DNA from 2 places in the Massilia sp. Dwa41.01b genome. Region 1 is predicted to be linked to the other one. Evidence: predicted binding sites of a transcription regulator. Region 1 holds the regulator's gene; the other holds the start of a gene.
The links. The regulator FliA, encoded in region 1, starts transcription of late flagellar genes. The targets are predictions, from matches to a motif close to CTAAAGTTTNNNNNNNNNNNGCCGNTA.
Positions count from the first base shown of each region.

Region 2: G4G28_RS22905 (LPP20 family lipoprotein) is a predicted target of FliA. The motif match lies at 3,967-3,993, and genes of this name have one in related genera.

Region 1 is NZ_CP050454.1:4,184,600-4,192,179, forward strand. It holds gene G4G28_RS19285 (hypothetical protein) at 107-598, opposite strand; gene motD (flagellar motor protein MotD) at 833-1,567, opposite strand; gene G4G28_RS19295 (flagellar motor protein) at 1,569-2,312, opposite strand; gene G4G28_RS19300 (RNA polymerase sigma factor FliA) at 2,294-3,022, opposite strand; gene G4G28_RS19305 (antiactivator of flagellar biosynthesis FleN protein) at 3,038-3,856, opposite strand; gene flhF (flagellar biosynthesis protein FlhF) at 3,849-5,270, opposite strand; gene flhA (flagellar biosynthesis protein FlhA) at 5,953-7,580, opposite strand, start outside.
Region 2 is NZ_CP050454.1:4,961,174-4,968,753, reverse strand. It holds partial or broken gene G4G28_RS22920 (putative DNA modification/repair radical SAM protein) at 1-295, shown strand, start outside; partial or broken gene G4G28_RS27110 (TIGR03915 family putative DNA repair protein) at 527-1,048, shown strand; gene G4G28_RS27105 (UdgX family uracil-DNA binding protein) at 1,261-1,845, shown strand; gene G4G28_RS29535 (FlgT C-terminal domain-containing protein) at 2,186-2,479, opposite strand; partial or broken gene G4G28_RS29530 (flagellar assembly protein T N-terminal domain-containing protein) at 2,694-3,386, opposite strand; gene G4G28_RS22905 (LPP20 family lipoprotein) at 3,376-3,915, opposite strand; gene G4G28_RS22900 (TraB/GumN family protein) at 4,372-5,424, shown strand; gene G4G28_RS22895 (TraB/GumN family protein) at 5,433-6,488, shown strand; gene G4G28_RS22890 (sugar-transfer associated ATP-grasp domain-containing protein) at 6,726-7,580, shown strand, end outside.

The DNA.
Region 1 (7,580 bases):
CATCATCGGGCTTGACCCGGCTGAAACGACAAGGTCCCGGCGAACCGGCAAGTCTGACTTGCGGTTCGGCGGGACCTTTTTTTCGGCCGTGGGACCGAGGCTTCGCTTATTGCCCGGTATGGACGAAGGAGACCGGCTTGGCCGGGAACTCCGTCAGCGCATCCAGGCGCTTCGGATCGACCAGCACGGGGCCGGCATAGCCGATGTTGTAGCTGTGACGCCCGCTCTGGAAGGCGTAGGTGCGGGTGATGTCGATGGTGTTCTTCAGGACCTTGCCCGGTGCCAGAGGCTCGTAGTCGGCGGCCGTGAGTGCCGCGCGCTTGACCATCTTGCCGGTATAGTCGATTGGCCGGTTGCCGAAGTCACGCACGTCGAAGCGGCGGCCCGTCAGTTCCTTTTCCAGCGCAATCTCGCGCGGAATCCAGACCGTGGCCTTGCCCTGGTTGGTGATCGTCAGGTTGACCAGCACCTTGCCGGGCGGGGTAGCGATATCGATACTGTGTTTCACGTCCACGGTCGGTTCTCCAGCCGTACTGGCACAGGCGGTAATAAAGCTGGCTGCCGCAACGGCGGCCAGCAGGAAGGGTCTGCGTTGCATGTTCGACTCCGTATGGTTGTGCTTAGCATTGTGCGGGCACGGGGCGCAAAAGCCAAGGGTGGCGGTGCTGCGGAATCCACGGATGATCGGTGGGTGGACCGCGTGGAGTCAGGACTCCACCCTACGAAAACCACCAACGTAGGGTGGAGGCGGCCGGCAAGGCTCCTGACTCCACGCGGTACAAAGCATGATATACAGAATATTTCACGAATGCGGCTTTCGTGAAATATTCGTTCACCCGCCCTCTTGCGGCGTGGCCGCCAGGATCGTCACCGCCACGCGCCGGTTGCGTGCCCTGCCCGCTTCATCCGTGTTCGGCGCCACCGGTAGGTTGGCGCCATGGCCGACGGCGGTCAGCCGCGACGGATCGATGCCGCCTTCGATGAACAGGCGCACCACGCTGCTGGCGCGCACGCTCGATAACTCCCAGTTCGACGGAAACGCGGAATTGGCGATCGGCCGGTCGTCGGTATGGCCTTCGACCTGGATCGCATGGGTGTCAAGCTGCAGCAGGCCCGCCACCGTGCCGAGGGTGGCACGCGCATCCTTGCCCAGCACCGCCTGCCCTTCGGCGAAGAGCACGCTGGCATTGATGTCGACCTTGACGCCGCGCGCGGTCTGCGTCACGCGCACCTTGCCGTCTTTCACCAGCGGCGCAAGCGAGGCATTCAACTGGCGCGCGAGCGTGTTCAGGCGCTCCTGCTCGCGGCGCATGGCCTCCAGCCGCTTGCGTGCGATCAGCTGCGTCAGGGGCAGCTGTTCGATGGTGCTGCTGGCCTGCGGCGTCGTCGGCTTGCCGCCGAAGGCATCGCCAAGCGCGTCCGACAGCACCCGGTATTTTCCGACGTTGACCACGGAAATCGCGTACATCACGACAAAGAAGGCGAACAGCAGCGTGATGAAGTCGGCGTACGAAATCAGCCAGCGGTCGTGGTTTTCCGCCTCTTCCTCGACGCGTTTGCGCGCCATGTCAGTGCGTCACCAGGAGGCTGGCCATGCGTTCCTCGACCACGCGCGCATGGTTGCCGCTGGCCAGGTCGTGGAAGACTTCCAGCAGGATGTCGTACTGGGCGACGCGGTCCGCCACCAGGGCTTTCAATTTGTTGGCCACCGGCAGGAAGAACAGGTTCGCAAGGCCCACGCCATACACCGTCGAGACGAAAGCGACCGCGATGCCGGAACCCAGGCGCGAGGGGTCGGACAGGTTTTCCATCACGTGGATGAGGCCCAGCACGGCGCCCAGGATGCCGATGGTCGGCGCGTAGCCGGCAGCGGATTCCCAGATGCGCGCGGCGCGGCGTTCGGCCGCCTCGAAGGCGCTGACCTCGGTCTCGAGCAGGCCGCGCAGCTTGTCCGGGTGGACGCCGTCGACGACCAGGCGCAGGCCCTTCTGGATGAAGGGCTCCTTGCCGCCCATGTACTGCTCGAGCGCGAGCAGGCCGTCGCGCCGTGCCGTGTGGCTCCACAGCGCGATCTCGCGCGAGAGCGGCTGGCGCTTGTCCTTCGGCGGGAAGAAGACCCAGCGCAGCATCTGCATGCCGCGGCGGAAAGTACGCGCCTCGGACTGCAGGAGCACCGCCCCGAACGTACCGACGACGACGATGGCGAAGGCTGCCGGTTGAATGAGCGAGGCGAAGCGGCCGCCGTCGAGCGTGTGCCCGACAACAAGGCCGATAATCGCCAGCGCCAGGCCGATCAGGCTGGCGAAGTCCACAGCTTTTCCTTGAGCGAGGCACGCAGGCGCGCCACGGCTTGCGTGTGGAGCTGCGACACGCGCGATTCCGACACGCCAAGGACGGCGCCGATTTCCTTCAGGTTCAGCTCTTCCTCGTAGTACAGGCCCATGAGGATTTTCTCGCGCGGCGGCAAGCCGTCGATGGCGCCGATCACGGCCTGGCGGAAGTCGGTGTCGAGCAGCGCGCGCAGCGGGTCGTCGTCGTCGACCGCATACCGGTCGAGGAAGGAATCGTTGCCATCCTCGTCGTGGAAGTCCTCGTAATAGACCAGCTGGTGGCCGCCGCCTTCGAACAGCATTTCCTGGTAATCGGCCAGGGACACGTCGAGCGATTTGGCGACTTCGGTCTCGGAGGGCGCGCGGCCCAGCTTCTGCTGCAGTGCGGTCATGGCGGATTCCACTTTCTTCATGGTCTGACGGGTACTGCGCGGCATCCAGTCGTTGCTGCGCAACTCGTCGACCATGGCGCCGCGGATGCGCAGCACTGCATAGGTTTCGAATTGGGCGCCGTGGTTGTCTTCGTAGCGGTTGATGGCGTCGAGCAGGCCCATCATGCCGGCCTGGATCAGGTCGTCCACCTCCACCGATGGCGGCAATTTCGCCTTCATCTGGTGCGCGAGGCGCTTGACCAGCGGGGCGTGCTCGGTGAGCAGGTGGTTCTTGTCCGCTTTCCCTTTGACGGTATACATGCTTGTGCTTTTTTCTTAAGAACCGAAGTGCGCGCCGCGGGTCTGACGCACACCGCTGAAACGCCCGGCGAGTTGGCGGAAAGCCACCGAGGCACCGGCCAGCGGAAACGCATCGACCACGGCACGGCCGAGACGCGCGGCGCGGTGCAGGTATTCGTCTGCCGGGACCGAGCCCATGGAACTCAACGTTACTGCAAGGTAACGACTTGCCGCTGACGCCATATTATCGTAAACAACACGGGCCTCCGCCTCCGTTGCCCCGGTGACAAGGATGCCGAAACGGCGGCGTCCCAGCTCCTGCGCCAGGCGCTTGATCAGGCCATAGGCGTTGGTGATCGAGGTGGCGTTGGTGGAGACCTGGATCACGATTTCCGAGTCCGCCAGCGCCGGCAAGGCCAGGCTGCCATCGCGGTTCAGTTCGCCATCGACGATGACGATGCCGCCCTGGCGCTTGACCAGCACATCGAAGGCCTTGGCCAGGCGGCGCGCCTCGACCGCATCCTGCGGCAGGCGGCCGTCGCGGGCCAGCAGCGCCAGCGCGAAGCCTTGCGGCGCATGCTGCACCACCTGGTCGAGCGCGCATTCCTGGCGTGCCACCTGCATCAGGTCGGCATGGCGTTCCATCTCCAGGCGATAGGCGACGCTGTGGTTGCGCAGGCAGGCGTCGACGATCAGCACGTCGTTGCCGGATTGAAACAGCGAGGCGCCCAGGTTCACCAGCATGGCGCTCTTGTCGTCGCCCGGGGTGGCGGACAGGAAGGTCACGACGCGCGGCTGGGCGCCGGCCAGCATCCGGCGCAGGCCCTCGGCCTGGTCAAAGTCGAAACTAGACAAAACGCACCTCGCGCAGGCTGTCGTCGGCTTTGCCGGCACGGGCCATCATCAGCGGCAGGTCGGCGTCCTCGAACTGGGATGCGGCATCGCGGCGGCCGCGGAAGGCGCGGTCGACCAGCATGGCGCGGTCGGCCAGGTGCAGGTCTTCCGGCACGCGCTGGCCGTTCGAGATGTAGTGCAGGTTCAGCTTCTGGCGGATCATCACGTCGAGCACGTTGCCGATCGAGGCGGCTTCGTCGAGCTTGGTCATGATGCAGCCGTGCAGGCCGCTGCCCTGGTAGGCGCGCACGACTTCGGCCAGGGTTTCGTTGGTGGCCGTCGCGTTCAGGCACAGCAGGCGTTTCACGTCCGCGCCGGCGCCGTTCAGCATGGCCACCTGTTCCGTCACCATCTGGTCGCGCTGCGACATGCCGATGGTGTCGATGAGCACGGTGTGCTTGTTCTTCAGTTCTTTCAGGGCGATGCGCAGGTCGGCTTCGTCCTTCACCGAGTGCACCATCACGCCCAGGATCTTGCCATAGATGCGCAGCTGCTCGTGGCCGCCGATACGGTAGGCATCGGTGGTGATCAGGGCCAGCTTTTCCGCACCGTGGCGCATGACGCAGCGCGCGGCCAGTTTCGCGGTGGTGGTGGTCTTGCCGACGCCGGTCGGGCCGACCAGGGCGAACACGCCGCCCTTTTCCAGCAGGCTGTCTTCGTCGGCCATGGTGGTCAGGTTACGCGCCAGCACAGTCTTGATCCAGCGCATGGCTTCGGCCGCGTCCTTGTTGGCAGGCATCTTGTCGATCAGGTAGCGCGACAGCGAGGCCGAGAAACCGGCGCCCAGCATTTCGCGGAGCACGGCCGCCTTGTGCGGTTCGCGCTGCTGGGTACCGCCCCAGGACAGTTCGGCCAGCTGGGTTTCCATCATGCCGCGCATGGCGCGCAGTTCGCTCATCATGCCGCTCATCTCTTGCGCAGCCGATTCCTGGGCCTGGGCAATCGCGGCCTGCATCATCTGCGTCATCGCGCTCATATCAAAAGCGGGTGCAGCGGCCGGGGCTGGCGCAGGAGCGGCGGCGCGGCGCGGCGCGGCGAAGGCGGCTTCGAATTCCGGCTCCATCGCCGGTGCGCGGCGGGTGGCGTAGACGTGTTCGGGGGCCGGCGCTGCGGGCGCGGCGCTGCGGCGGTTCACAAAAGCCGGCTCGGCGTCGTCGAAGGGATTCAGGTGGTCCAGGCGCGGTGCCGGCTGGGCCATCGGCGAACCGGCGGCTGGCGCGGCCAGCGAGGCGACGTCGTCGTTGTCGAGTGCGAGGATTTCGACGACGCCATCGACCGGACGGTTCGAGAGGATGACGGCATCGGGCCCGAGCGCATCGCGCACCTTGCGCAAGGCTTCACGGGAGGTTGCCGCTGTAAATTTCTTCACATTCATCTTATTCTCCGAACTGCTTGATCTATTCATGCCGGGACGGAAGTCTCCGGTCTATGGCTAGATTATTGACGATGCTGTGAAGCAACCATCAGCGGAAAAGGATGGGGAAAGTGGGTTAATTCGAATTTGATGGTGGAGTGGTATGGCTTGCGGTCGCGTTACCGCGTGGGCTCGGGGCGCCCACCCTACGGATGCGCTACGGGGTGGAGCTTGCGAACCCGGGTATCTCCTGCTGTAACCGCGTGGGAACAGGGTGCCTCGGCCGCCCCGCCCACCCTACGGATGCGCTACGGAATGGAGCTTGCGAACCCAGGTATCTCCTGCTGTAACCGCGTGGGCACAGGGTGCCTCGGCGGCCCCGTCCACCCTACGGATGCGCTACGGGGTGGAGCTTGCGAACTCGGGTATCTCCTGCTGTAACCGCGTGGGCACAGGGTGCCTCGGCGGCCCCGCCCCTACGGATGCGCTACGGGGTGGAGCTTGCGAACTCGGGTACTTCCCGTAGGGTGGGCACCTGTGCCCACGCGGACGGTGCGGTCCGATAACGGCGCGCCGACGGGCTCGGCAAACCTTGCAAACCACCGGCGGTCAACGCTCCTGCGCACACCGGGTTTCTCGACCGTTCGTTGAACGCGTAGGGTCATCCAAGCCTGGGGCTTGGTGACGACCCGCCTACCCTACCTTATTGCACGCCCACCAGGCTGGTCACCCGAATCGTCTTGCTCTCCGGGATCTCCGAATGCGACAAGACCTTCAGCTGCGGCAGCGCGCGGCGCAGGAAACGCGACAGCAGCACGCGCAGCGGAGCCGGGACCAGCAGCACCGGGGTGTGGCCCATGGCTTCCTGCTGCTGCGCGGCGTTGTGCGCCTGCTGGGCGATGGTGTCGGCAAGGCCGGGCTCGATGCCGGTACCGTCGCCGCCGGCGCCAAGCGCCTGCATCAGCAAACGCTCGAGGCGGTTGTCCAGGGTCATCACGCTCAGTTCGTTGGTGCCCGGGAACAGCTGCTGCACGATCGCCCGGCCCAGCGCCACGCGCACCAGCGCCGTCAAATCGGTCGGATCCTGCACGCCGGCGTGTTCCGACAGCGTCTCGATGATGGTGCGCATGTCGCGGATGTGCACGCCTTCCAGCAGCAGGTTCTGCAGCACTTTCTGCAAGGTCGCCAGCGACACGACTTTCGGCACCAGGTCTTCGACCAGCTTCGGCGTTTCCTTTCCGAGGTGATCCAGCAGTGCCTGGACTTCCAGGCGGCCCAGCAGTTCGGACGCATGGGTCGTGATCAGGTGGTTCAGGTGGGTTGCCACCACGGTGCCGGCGTCGACCACGGTATAGCCCAGGTTCTGCGCTTCGTCGCGCAGGCCGGCGTCGATCCACACGGCCGGCAGGCCAAAGGCCGGGTCGGTCGTTGCCTGGCCCGGCAGCGTGCCGCTGGCCATGCCGGGGTTGATTGCCAGGAACTGCCCGTTCAGCGCTTCGCCGGTGCCCACTTCCACGCCCTTGAGGGTGATGCGGTAGCTCGACGGCTTCAATTCCAGGTTGTCGCGGATGTGCACTGGCGGCGCCAGGAAGCCGACTTCCTGGGCGAACTTCTTGCGGATGCCCTTGATACGCTTGAGCAGCTCGCCGCCCTGCCCCTTGTCGACCAGCGGGATCAGGCGGTAGCCCACTTCCAGGCCAAGCGTATCGACCGGCATGATGTCCTGCCAGGTCGCCTCTTCCGTCTCGGCGGACGCGGCTTGCTGGGCGCCGGCCGCGGCGTCGCTGGCGGCCGCTTCGGCTTCGCGCTGCGGCGCATTCCTGGCACGCTTGGCCAGCAGGTAGCCGGAGCCGCCCAGGGTGCCGCCCAGCAGCAGGAAGACGAGGTTCGGCATGCCGGGGATCAGGCCCATGCCGGCGATGATCGCGCCCGTGATGTACAGCACTTCGGGCTTGGCGAACAGTTGGCCGACCATCTGGCCGCCGATGTCCTGGTCGTTGGCCACGCGCGACACCACCATACCGGCAGCGATCGAGATGATCAGCGAAGGGATCTGCGCCACCAGGCCATCACCGATGGCCAGCAGCGTATAGGTCTTGGCGGCTTCGCCGACGGCCATGTCGTGCTGGACCACGCCGACGATCAGGCCGCCGATGACATTGATCAGGGTAACCATGATGCCGGCAACGGCGTCACCCTTGACGTATTTCGAGGCACCGTCCATGGCGCCATAGAATTCGGCTTCCTGGCCGACTTCCGAACGGCGCTTGCGCGCTTCCGGTTCGGTGATCATGCCGGCGTTCAGGTCGGCATCGATCGCCATCTGTTTAC
Region 2 (7,580 bases), 780 kb from region 1:
TCGAACCGCGACCACTTTCCGATGGACCTGAACCGCGCCGAGGCCGAGATGATCGCGCGCGTGCCCGGCATCGGCCTGCGCAACGCCAAGCGCATCGTCGAACTGCGGCGCCTGCGCCGGGTGCGCTGGGAAGATCTGTCGCGCCTGCGTTGCAGCATGAAGAAGATCGCGCCCTTCGTCGTCACGGCCGACTACAAGCCGGCGCAGGGTCTCGCCAGTTCCGACCTGCTGCGGGCGCCACCTGGGCGCGCCGCAGGAGCAGATGAACCTGTGGCCGGAACTGCAGGCGGCATGAACCCGGCGGGCGCCGCCGCAGCTGCAAGGCTTGCCGCGGTGAGCGCCGGGCGGCCGCTGACCGTCGCTAATTTTGCCGAATGGCGCGCCGCCGCGCGCGACCTGTTGATGCACGGCGTGGCACCGGAACTGGTCACCTGGAGCGAACCCGGCGGCGCGGCCGCCGACCTCTTTGCCGACCTTCCTGGCGACGACGCCTCGGGTGCGCCGGACGCGGCCGCTTCTGCCGATAATGTTCCTGCCGGGGACAGTCCCCGAAACCGGCACCGCCCCATCAACCACGCATCCCGCGCGCCTTCATGGACATGCTGGGTCGGCCGCCTGCTGCCGCGTGCCCGACCGCTGGGCCTTCCTGTACCGGGTCATCTGGCGCTGGACCCACGGCGAGCACGACGTGCAGTCGCCGGCCGATGCCGACGGCGCACGCCTGCATGGCATGGTAAAGGCGGTGCGCCGCGAGGAGCACGACATGCATGCTTACATCCGATTCCGCGAACGGCCCCTGGATGCGGGCCCGCCGCAATTTGCCGCCTGGTTCGAACCGCGCCACGACGTCCTGCCGCGGGTTGCCGAGCATTTCAAAAACCGCATGGGCGGCGTCACCTGGATGATCGGTACCCCCGACGCCAGCGTGATGTGGGATGGCGCCACGCTGCACCACACCGGTCCCTTGATGAGCAGCGCGGCCGACCTGATTGATACCGGCGAAGCGCTCTGGCTCACCTATTACCGCAGCATCTTCAATCCCGCGCGCGTGAATGCGCAGCTGCTGCAAAGCCATATCCCGTCGCGTTTCTGGAAGAACCTGCCGGAGGGCGCGATCGTGCCTGCCATGGTGAGTAATGCCGAACTGGGTGCGCGCAGCACGGGCCAGGCGCAGGCGGTGGGCCGCAAGAGCGGCGCCACCATCCCGATCGCGCCACTCGACGCGCAACCGGAGCGCCAGCAGCCATCGAAACTGGACGAATGCCGGCGCTGCGAGCTGTGGCAGTTCGCTACCAGGCCGTGCCGGGAGCCGGGCCGAAGAAGGCGCCCATCATGCTGGTGGGCGAGCAGCCCGGCGACCAGGAAGACCTGGCCGGCGAAGCCTTTGTCGGCCCGGCCGGCAAGCTGCTCGACCGTGTGTTCGAGGCGGCGCAACTCGAGCGCCGCACGATTTATCTGACCAATGCGGTGAAACACTTCAAGTGGGAACCGCGCGGCAAGCGGCGCCTGCACAAGACGCCCGCCCAGCGCGAAGTCGAGGCCTGCCATTACTGGCTGGAGAAGGAACTGGCGGCCGTCAAGCCGAAGGTGATCGTGGCCCTGGGTGCCACGGCCCTGAAATCGGTCCTGCGCGATGGCAAGGCGAAGCTGGGAGACATGCTCGGCAAGGCAATCGAGCACGAGGGGCGCTGGGTCGTCACGGTCTACCACCCCTCGTACATCCTGCGCGTGCCGGACGAGGAAACCCGGCACCAGGCGTTCAACGTGATGGTCGAGGGCTTAAAACTGGCGCAGCAGTTGCTGGAGCGGCAGCCGGAAGAGCCGGCGGCCCAGGGTGGGTCTTGATTCCCCCGCTATGGCACGGTTGCATCCCAGGGCTTGCATCTCGATATGCGAAGGTGCCATTCCGCGCGGGCACAGGTGCCCACCCTACAGGGGGCGCCCGGCGAGGGTCCTGACCCCACGCGGTATGGCACTGGCGATCTTCGCAGGGTGGGCACTCTGTGCCCACGCGGTATAGCACGGTTGCGTCCACCTGAACGCATCGCGAGCCGCATAGATGTGATGTCGGTTCGATCGAATCAGTGTTACCGCCGTTTCGACGGGCAGGCGTGCTATACCGCGTGGGGTCAAGACCCCACCCTACGTCAAGCCGGCGTTGCGGTTTGGCAGACATCGCAACCGCTTACCGCCCCGGCATCACCGCCACATCGAAGCGCACCATATCCCCCGCGCTGACCTGCCTGGCTGCCGCCGGCGGCGTCACCGTCCCGATCGCAAACCCCGGCTGCACCTGCACGATCGTCACGGTGCCGACCGGCGTTTCCACGGTCCCGAGCGGCACCAGGGGATCGGCGCCGTACACCTGCTGGCGCGTGTCGGCACGATAGACGACCAACTGGTCGCCCGGCGCCACCGACGAGGTGCTGCCGGCGTCGATGAAGATGCGCTCGCCCTGCACCTGCACCACCTTGGCCATGAAGGGCAGGGGGAGCGAGGTCGGCGGCGATGGCGGCGATGCCTTCGTCGAGCGCGCGCAGGATGGCGCCGCCAAACGGCGTGGCGGCGAAGCTGGCGCTGCCGAACGGCTTGTCGCGCCCGACCGTCCCTTCGCCGGGCTGCTCGACCACCGCCGTATGGCGCGCCAGCAGGGTGCCGGTCAGGCCGTCGTGCACGAAGAAGGCGATCTCGATGCGGCGCGCGCGGCGCTTCCACAGGCCGTAATAGGCCGGCTGCTCGAAACGGCTGGCGTCGACGATCTCGCCCGAGATGACGAACTGGCTCTCGTGCATGGTCGCGATGCGGCGCACCGCCGCCGTGTCGGCAGCCGGGCCGCTGGCGCCGGGCGACACGACATAGGGACTGGCCTTGCCGAGGAACCTGCCCGATGCCGTCATGCGGCGCAGCAGCTCTGGGGCAGGCGGGTGGCGATGCCGTCGATGTCGTCGAGCTGGGGTGAGCTGCGCAAGTGGAAGGGCGTGACGACGAGTTTCTTCCTGTAGGCGAGGTTGACGCTGCCGCGCGGGCGCGTCTTCTTCCTTCACCGCGATGCGCACGTGCAGCAGCTGGCCCGTCTGCCACTCGCGCAGGACGCTGTAGCGGTCGAATTCCGCGGCCGGCTGGACGCGGCTGCTGTCGAACGAGGTGCCGCGGCTGCTGGCGCCGGCGGCGACTTCCACGCGCGCGGCACTGCGCAGCCCGAGCTGCTCGAGGGCGTCGCGAATGGCATTCTGGCGAGCTTTCGCCACGCCGCCTTCGGCGATGGCGGCGACGCCTTCGGCTTCGATCGGGGCGGAGAAAGCGGGCAGTGCGCTCGCGGCCAGCAGCAGGGGCACGAGGATTGCCGCCAGCGCGGCGCGAAAGAAGGCGAAGGCCTTACTGGGCATGGTAGAACGACGCGCCATAGGCGGCGCCGGGGCCGGCGCCTCCCACCATGGTGCGGGCGGCCTTGGCCACCGCCGGAGCGGGGCTGGCAACCTGGGCTTGGGAGGGGGCCGCATTGGTGTCGAAATCCATCTCCACGCTCGTCTCGTAGCTGCCGTCTTCGCGCTGGGTAACCTTGGTCACGCGCGCGCCACGGATGAAGGCGTCAATATACACCTTGAAACTATCGTCCTTGAGCGCCATCGAGCCAACCGTGCTGCCGCCTTCGATGCGCAGGCCATAGACCTGTTCGGCCATGGCGCGGTAGGCGTCCAGGCGCGCGGCGCGCATGGCCAGCAGCTTGCGCTGGGCCGGCGACACACGGTCGCACTGGCCTTCGCAGGCGGCCGTGTTGACGGCGCCGTAGCCGGTTGCGTGCAGCGTGACGAGGACAGGTTGGTGAGCGGGCGCCTGGTGCGCCATGGAAGGCAGGGTGCCGCAGGCGGACAGCAGCGAAGCGCAGGCGAGGGCGAGGACAGCGACGATTTTCATGACGGATCCGGTGGGAAAATGCAGGCGCGATGAGCGCGGTATCAGTCTGAATAACGGTCGGCTGCGCCGGATCTTGATGGACGTACGGAAATATTTTGCCGCAAAGCAGTAAAATCGCAAGCTTCTTGCCGGCTCCATCACGCCGGCGATGCCTGTTCGATCACGCTGGTGGCCGTCCTGTCATCGCCTGCCGCGAATCAAGCTCAGCAAGTCAGGACGAGGACAGCACGAACTGATTGCCTCGGGGTCCTTCATGATCGCAAACCTGCCCCAGGGCTGCTTCTGCGGCGGCGACACGCTTGGGCGACACGCAACAGGCATCCCGCACGCCCGTGATCTCCGCAGATGCCCGGCATGCATATGGCTCTTGTAACATCTTGTTTCTTGCTTATCTTGCTTAATGCAAAGACAATCCCCCTAATAGCTTCAACAACGATTACCAGAAGGGATGTCACGATGTTGCAACGCGTTTTGCCCGCATTGATTCTCTGTTCCCTGAGCCTGCCGGCATGGTCGCAGGCCACGGCCGAGACTGCGCCCCAGACGGCAACGGCCGCGCCCGAGCCAGTAGGGGCCGCGCCGGCAGCGGTGACCGAGATTGTCGAGGAGGCGCCCCAGACCGTGCTCGTTTCCGGCGCGCGACCGGGTCCGGGCCTGTGGAAGGTGTCGAAGGGCGATCACATGATGTGGGTATTCGGCGTCTACACGCCCTTGCCCGAGAAAATGGAGTGGCGCTCGCGCAATGTCGAGAAAGCCATCGCCGGTTCCCAGGAATACCTGAAGCCGCCATTGGCGCAGATCGGTGTCGGCTGGGGCGCCATCACGGCCTTGCCCTTCCTGATCGGCGTCAAGAAAAATCCCGATGGCGCCGAGCTGAAGGATTTGCTGCCGCCCGACGTCTATGCCCGCTGGCAACCGCTGAAACAAAAGTATTTTGGCAACGACAGCGGCATCGAGCGTGAACGCCCTTCGTTCGTGGCCTTCGAGTTGTCGAACCGTGCGCTCAAGGAGGCGGGCCTGACCCGCGGCACCGAGGTGGAAAAGACCATCGAGGGGCTCGTCAAGAAGCACAAGCTGAAAGTGAGCGACCCGACGGTCGAAATCAAGATCAAGGATCCGGGCAAGGCCGTGCGCGACTTCAAGAAGTCGGCGATGGACGACGTGCCCTGCCTGGCCAAGACCATGGAGCGCCTTGAAAGCGAACTCGGCGCTACGCGCGAGCTGGCCAATGCCTGGGCGACGGGTGAGATCGAAAACATTCGCAAGCTGAACTATGGCGACCGGGCAGCCTGCAAGCAGGCCGTCCTCAGCAGTTCCCTGGCAAAGAATCAGCCCGAATTGCACACCCTGACGCAACAGGCATCGGACTCCTGGCTTGCCGCCGCCGAGAAAGCGCTGGCGGCCAATACCAGCACGTTCGCCATGGTGCACATCAAGGATATCCTCGATCCAAAGGGCATCATCGCGACACTCCAGGCGAAAGGCTATACGGTGGAGGCGCCGAAATGAGGCCCGCGATGGCGAAACGCACCTCGGCCGTACTGGTCCTGTGCTTGCTGGCCCTGCCGGCCCGGGCGCAGAGCGAGGCCGGCAGTACGCCGGCGGCGCTGGCACCTGCGGCAAACCAGGCAAGCCCGGCCGCCGCCCCGACCCTCGAGAACGGCGAGGCCCTGCCCCAGACCGTGCTCGTCTCGGGCAGCCGCCCGGGTCCGGGCTTGTGGAAGGTGTCGAAGGGCGAGCATGTGCTATGGGTGTTCGGCACCTATTCGCCCTTGCCGGCCAAGATGGAATGGCAATCGCGCGCGGTCGAAAGGATCATCGCGCACTCCCAGGAATACCTGAAGCCGCCGGAGGTGAGCGTCGACGTCGGCTGGAGCGGGGTGGCGGCCTTGCCTTTCCTGATCGGCGCCAAGAAAAATCCCGATGGCCGCGAGCTCAGGGACATCCTGCCGCCCGAGTTGTATGCGCGCTGGCTGCCCCTGAAGGAAAAATATTTCGCGGGCGATCAGGGCGTCGAGCGTGAACGGCCTTCCTTTGTCGCCGACGAACTGTACAGCCGCGCATTGCGCCACGCCGGCCTGTCGCGCGGGGATGAAGTACGCAAACGAATCGGCGAGCTGGCCGAAAAACACCACCTGAAATTCACCGATGCCAGCTACCACGTGACGATCAAGCAGCCGGTCAAGGCGCTGCGCGAGTTCAAGAAGTCCAGCATGGACGACGTGCCTTGCCTGGCCAGGACCATCGACAGCCTGGACACGGACGTCGACGTGATGCGTACCCGTGCCAACGCCTGGGCGGTCGGCGACCTCGACGAGATCCGCAAGCTGAGCTTTGCCGACCGCACTGCGGCCTGCAGCAATGCCCTCGGAACCAGTTCGGTCGCGACCTTGCAACCCGAGCTGAAGGACATGCACGCGCGCGCCGCCGAGCAGTGGGTGGCGGCTGCGGAAAAGGCGCTCGCCACGAACGCCAGCACCTTCACGGTCGTACACATCAAGGAAATCCTGCACCCGCATGGCGTCATAGCAACACTGCAGGCGCGCGGCTATACGGTCGAGCCGCCGAAATAAGGCCGGGCAGCCATGCTGCCCGGGGCGGATTGTCACCGTTCGAACGACCGCGCATGCTGGCCCGCCCCGGCCAGCATGCCGCCTCACCACCGTCCACTAGCAATCCTTGCCAAAAAAACATTTCGCGCGACGTGAAAGCGGGTTGATGCGTTATCATCATCGTCGAATCTGCTGCGAAGTTCTCGCAAGCAATCATCAGGCGGAAAGCGCCGCATGCAAGGAAATGGAAGGATTACGATGAAGCTGTCACACGTGTTGGATGTCGCCTCGCAGTACATGCGCGCGGAGTTGTATGCCATTTCATCGATCCGGCGCCTGTCCGACGTGCACCTGCTGTGGGGCCCGATGTACGCGCGGCGCAACCTCGGCCTGGGCGCCAAGTTCTTTTCCCTCTACAGCCTGGCCGAGGTGCCGAAGCGCACCTGGTCCGACTATCTCGATAACGAGCCGCTCAAGAAACGCTATGCCGCCGTTACTTCGGTCGAAGCACGCCAGCTGGCCGACGACAAGATCAAGTTCTTCGAGCATTGCACCGGCCACGGCATCGCCACGGCGCACATCGTTGCCCTGATCACCAAGGCGGCGCCGGAAGGCAGCAGCATCCCCCACATCCTGGCACCAGGCGACCTGGCGCGCCTGCTCGTGCCCGGCGAATACTTCGTCAAGCCCAGCCACGGCTCGCACGGCAAGGGCACCTTTTCGCTGAGCGTCACCCCCTCGGGTGTGCGCTGGAGCGGCGGCAACAGCGGTTCCTTCGAGGACCTGGCGCGCTATTGCGAAGCGGCGCTGCAATTTACGCGCGCCCTGATCGTGCAGCCCAAGCTGGTGAACCACGGCATCATCAAGAACATCACCCAGTCGAAGGGGCTGTCGACCATCCGCGTCGTCACCATCCGCAAGGCCGAGCAAATCGAAGTCATTGCGGGCGCCGTGCGCATCGTCGTCGGCGAATCCGATGTCGACAATTTCTCGCATGGCGCCAGCGGCAACCTGGTGGCCGGCGTCGATGTCGAGACCGGCAAGATGATCACGGCGATCGGCTCCAGGTCGCGCACCTGGCCGGCGATGAAGGACGTGCCGATCCACCCGCAG